2 regions of the Lysinibacillus louembei genome follow, and region 1 is predicted to be linked to the other one. Evidence: riboswitches for the same ligand, from Rfam matches in the RefSeq annotation. Region 1 holds a riboswitch; the other holds the start of a gene.
What was found. Region 1 has a riboswitch for FMN ahead of ribD (bifunctional diaminohydroxyphosphoribosylaminopyrimidine deaminase/5-amino-6-(5-phosphoribosylamino)uracil reductase RibD). Riboswitches for the same ligand answer to the same signal wherever they lie in the genome.
Positions count from the first base shown of each region.

Region 2: another riboswitch for FMN. It lies ahead of R6U77_RS18080 (ECF transporter S component); the one in region 1 lies ahead of ribD (bifunctional diaminohydroxyphosphoribosylaminopyrimidine deaminase/5-amino-6-(5-phosphoribosylamino)uracil reductase RibD).

Region 1 covers NZ_CP137624.1:2,739,149-2,741,625, reverse strand. Annotated here, with positions in the region: gene ribD (bifunctional diaminohydroxyphosphoribosylaminopyrimidine deaminase/5-amino-6-(5-phosphoribosylamino)uracil reductase RibD) at 1-1,025, opposite strand, end outside; FMN riboswitch at 1,123-1,239, opposite strand; FMN riboswitch at 1,323-1,439, opposite strand; FMN riboswitch at 1,523-1,641, opposite strand; FMN riboswitch at 1,724-1,842, opposite strand; gene yhfH (protein YhfH) at 2,396-2,477, shown strand, end outside.
Region 2 covers NZ_CP137624.1:3,604,680-3,607,156, forward strand. Annotated here, with positions in the region: gene R6U77_RS18070 (ABC transporter substrate-binding protein) at 1-561, shown strand, start outside; gene R6U77_RS18075 (GNAT family N-acetyltransferase) at 575-1,024, opposite strand; gene R6U77_RS18080 (ECF transporter S component) at 1,080-1,664, opposite strand; FMN riboswitch at 1,917-2,093, opposite strand; gene R6U77_RS18085 (hypothetical protein) at 2,301-2,477, opposite strand, start outside.

The DNA of each region.
Region 1 (2,477 bases):
CATTTCATTGTCATTGTTAATTTAATGGCCTCACCTATTTTTTCAACGTCAGTAAAAATAAATTCCTCCTGCAATGTTGCCATCGAAAGTGCCCCAGAACCTAATAGCTTCGGCGCAATATATATAATCATTTTTTGTACAAATCGTTGTTGTAAAAAGACATCCGCCATTTGGCTGCCTGCCTCAACGTATAATGTCATAATGCCTTCATCCGCTAGCGTCCTTAAAATATTTCGCAAGGAACAATCCTCTATTACAAAGGTACGAACGCCTGACAAGTTCCGAGCCTTTGATGTAAAAAGCCAAGTTTGAGCCATTTTATCGTTAAAGACTTTTGCTGCACTCGGAACCTTTCCATCTCGGTCCATAACAACTCGAATTGGTTGTTTATTTGAAGAGCTAAGCCGATTTGTTAAGCTTGGGTTGTCAATACAAACAGTGTTTGAACCAACCAAAATAGCATCATGTATGGAGCGAGCATAATGAACATCCTTCTGAACCTCCTTACCTGTAATTGCCGTTCGCTGCCCTTTCTCGGCGTTAATTTTACCGTCTATCGAAATGGCTTGCTTCAACGTAACATAAGGTAAACGATGTACAATGTAGTAGAAAAATGCTTCATTAATCGCTTTTGCCCCATCTTCACATAATCCAATACTTACTGTAATGCCTGCCTCCTCTAGCCTTCGAGCACCACTTCCAGCTATAAGTGGATTTGGGTCAAGCGTTGCAATAAATACATGGGCTACCTGTGCTTTTATAAGCGCCTCAACACAGGGACCAGTTCGTCCAACATGGCTACAGGGCTCCAGCGTCACATAAACATTCGCCCCTTTAGCTTTCTCACCCGCGATTTTTAATGCATTAATCTCCGCATGTGCCTCACCTGATTTAAGGTGAGCGCCAAAGCCTACAACCTCCTGATTATTTGTAATGACACACCCAACTAGCGGATTGGGAGAAGTTTGATTACTTCCTGATTTCGCTAAATTCAAAGCGAATTGCATTGCTTGCTCGTCATTCATACAGCCACCTCCTTTTAAATTAAAAAAGCCTCCTAAAAAAGGGGCTTTTACGGAGAAGGCATCGCTAAATAAACCAGCACTTTTGCTAGTTTTTTGCCTAATCCTTCTCTCATCCAGACTATTACTGTCGGCTTCGGAATTTCACCGAATCCTGCTTAAAAAGCTCGCGGGCTTTACCGCCGATTGGGACTTACACCCGACCCCGAAGGAATGCTATTCAATTAAAAAACCCCACATTTTTTTGTGGGGTCTGAAAAAAGGCATCATCAAATAAACTAGCGTTTGGGCTAGTTTTTTGCCTACCTTCTCTCATCCAGACTATTACTGTCGGCTTCGGAATTTCACCGAATCCTGCTTAAAAAGCTCGCGGGCTTTACCGCCGATTGGGACTTGCACCCGACCCCGAAGGCATGTTATTCAATTAAAAAACCCCACATTTTTTTGTGGGGTCTGAAAAAAGGCATCATCAAATAAACTAGCGTTTGGGCTAGTTTTTTGCCTACCTTCTCTCATCCAGACTATTACTGTCGGCTTCGGAATTTCACCGAATCCTGCTTTAAAAAAGCTCGCGGGCTTTACCGCCGATTGGGACTTGCACCCGACCCCGAAGGCATGTTATTCAATTAAAAAACCCCACATTTTTTGTGAGGTCTGAAAAAAGGCGTCATCAAATAAACTAGCGTTTTGGCTAGTTTTTTGCCTACCTTCTCTCATCCAGACTATTACTGTCGGCTTCGGAATTTCACCGAATCCTGCTTTAAAAAAGCTCGCGGGCTTTACCGCCGATTGGGACTTACACCCGACCCCGAAGGTAATATTTATAATTGCATCTAATTATACAGCAATAATAATAAAAATCTAGCCATTTGACAAACAAAAAAACTCTTGCACTTTTCTCAATAGAATCTATTTTCATATTATGAACATCACTAACCATATTACTTCAAAGAAATTATTCTAGTTAAGTTGTATATTGCACAGTCACAATAAATTGACTAAGAAGTATGACCATTAATAAAAAGGAGCATTTATACGGACAACAAAACAACCGTATTTTCTTCGTAGTAGTTCTCATTAAACAATCGAAGGAAATTGGTAATAGCGGCACATGCTGCTAGATGAAACATCCCCTTAATCAGATGGAATCAACTAATAAGTTGAACCATATAACAAATAAAGGAGATTAAAATTCCCAAAATATAATATGTGCACAAAAGCTCATCAAATGACAGGCTTTTCCTTTGTCACAAAATTGACACATAAAATAACCGAATTTTCTAATTATTCTGTTGACTCGTATACTCTGTTATAATACAATACGAATATAAAATAAAAAATATATAACAGTTACTGTTGAGGAGGAAATGAAAATGTTAGAAAACGTAGTCGAATTTTTCAAAAACTTACCTGAGAAAACTTGTGTACAGTGTGGCAAAAAGATGGAAGAGCAAA
Region 2 (2,477 bases), 870 kb from region 1:
ACGAGCTTTTTGCCAGCATATCGTAGAGCTCAGCCAAAGGCTCGCCCACTACCATCGCTAGACTTCCCCCATTTGCGGATCGGTGTCCAACAAATCCGCCCTAAGGCGAATCACATGCGGGAAGCACAAATTTTAAGCGACTTTTTAACAGCGCATGCTATTTCACATGAGCTATTATGGATGCCTGTCAATGCCTCTGCTCATTATTGCGTACAGCATTATGATATTTTTGTTGGTGGCATTGCACTTGGGGAAGATCCGTTACTAGGCTGGCTGCATGCCTTAAATAGTGAACGCTCCCCCGTATGCTCTTTTCTAGGAAGTCAGGATGTACAAAAGCTACTACAGCAAGCTGCGATGCATGAAGATATTCAATTGCTCTATGAAATAGAGGCGCGCTTAATTGAGGCTGGTGTTTTGAAATTTTTAACACATCGTCAGCATGTTTTTTATATGCGCGAGGATTTGCCGTTTCATAATATCCATTTTGATCAGCATGGCAAAATAGATTATCGCAAAATTTCCCCTCCAGTCATTTCGTCTGTAGCGACAAATACTTAAAGCAGATTGATCTTTAGAGCAACAGCTCTAACCGAATCATATCTATACATTGAATACCATTTTCAAAAATCGGCTCATCATAATGCTGAAGAAAGAAATCCCGATCGACACCGACAATACGGAAGCCACATTTTTGATAAAGGGCTAGCTGGTCAACGCTTGAATTGCCTGTGCCGAGCTGAATCGTTTTAAAATGCATGGCTTTGGCACGTTCAATCGCATGAAGCACAAGCTGTTTGCCAATGCCTTGCCCCTGCCACCTTTCATCTATTGCTACATTCACTAGCTCCATCGTATGTGGTCTTGTTGGTAATAACACATATACACCGACGATTTCTCCATCACGCTCATCTACATAGCAGAACCCCCGCTGCACATACTCCGTTACAATTTCCTCAGAAGGATCTGCTAATAATAGTAAATCCATTGGTAATTGCTCACTTGCTGTTAGCATTCGAATCATTTTTGTTTCTCTCCTTATAAAAAAGCCGAGCTATTTGATTAGCTCGGCTCAATGCTTATTTTAATGATAAATAGGTTGACTGCTGCTTGTCAATCCATGTTTTCATTGTGCGGAATAACAATATCGCAACAGTTAGAATAATGATACCTTTAATAATATTGAACGGTAAAATACCGAGAACGATTGTTTCATACATATCGAATGAGCCCCAGCCTAGGAAATACGTATACATTGGTAGGAATACGAAATAGTTGAGTATGCTCATGCCAATCGACATAACGAATGTGCCTACCGCTAAGCCTACTGCTAAACCAGGAATCGTTTTGAATTTTTTATAAAAATAATACGTTGGTAAAATAAATAGAATGCCTGTTACAAAGTTTGCCATATGTCCTACTGGTACACCCGTTGGCGCGCCTTTAAATAGCCAGTCTAGAATATTTTTAATCAACTCTACAATGATACCAGCGACTGGTCCCATCGTAATTGCCGCAATCAATGCTGGCACATCACTAAAATCAATTTTTAGGAACACTGGGAACCATGGTAATGGAAAATCGAGCATCATTAATAGAAAGGCGATGCTGCTCAACATAGCGATTGTTACGGTTGAACGTAACTTCAAATTTTGCTTGCGCATAAAAAATCTCTCCTCTTTGCTGATTCACTCTTGCAAGAAGAAAGGACAGTCCAGCCATTCACGAAAAAACCCTTATACAATGATTGTATAAGGGAGAAATAGGCACGCTTAAAAGAAGTCGTATTTTGACAATGCTTAAAAAGCATCATGTCAAAGCTACTTTGTCGAAAATTGCGATACTTAAATAAGCCTATTAAGTAAGTAGACTTGTGTATAGCAAAATACGACATTTTCGAAAAATGACGACTGCGCCTTCACCTTCTCCCATCCAGACTATACTGTCGGCTTTGGAATCACACCAAATCCTGCACCGCAAAAGCGGGCTCGCGGGCTCATGAAATGCTGAAGCAATGTCCTCCAAGTAAATGGTCGGAGATTGCGATTTCAATTACCGCCGGTCGGGAATTACACCCTGCCCCGAAGATGAATCAATATAAAATTTGTTACTACACTTTCTATTATAAAAGAAAGTTTTTAAAAGTAAACCTTTTTGCTTGGTTATCTATGCTTTCTTTGTGATTTATCTGCGAAAATCCCTAAGATATCTGCGCTTTTTCATAGCTTATCTGCGAAATTCCTCAACTATCTGCGCTTTTTCCCAATTTATTTGCGAAATATAAAAATACAGCCTTATCACTAAGGCTGTATGATATCAAGTGGTAATTCATTTGGCGCCACAGGTATCGGCTGTGGCTGTGTGAAATCAAAGCGATCCCATGTCGTTTGTACAATATTTTCAAAAATAACTTGCTGATTAAACGCAGCAGCTGTTAGCATAATGCCTTCTAGCATTTGCTTCGCCTGCGTATAATC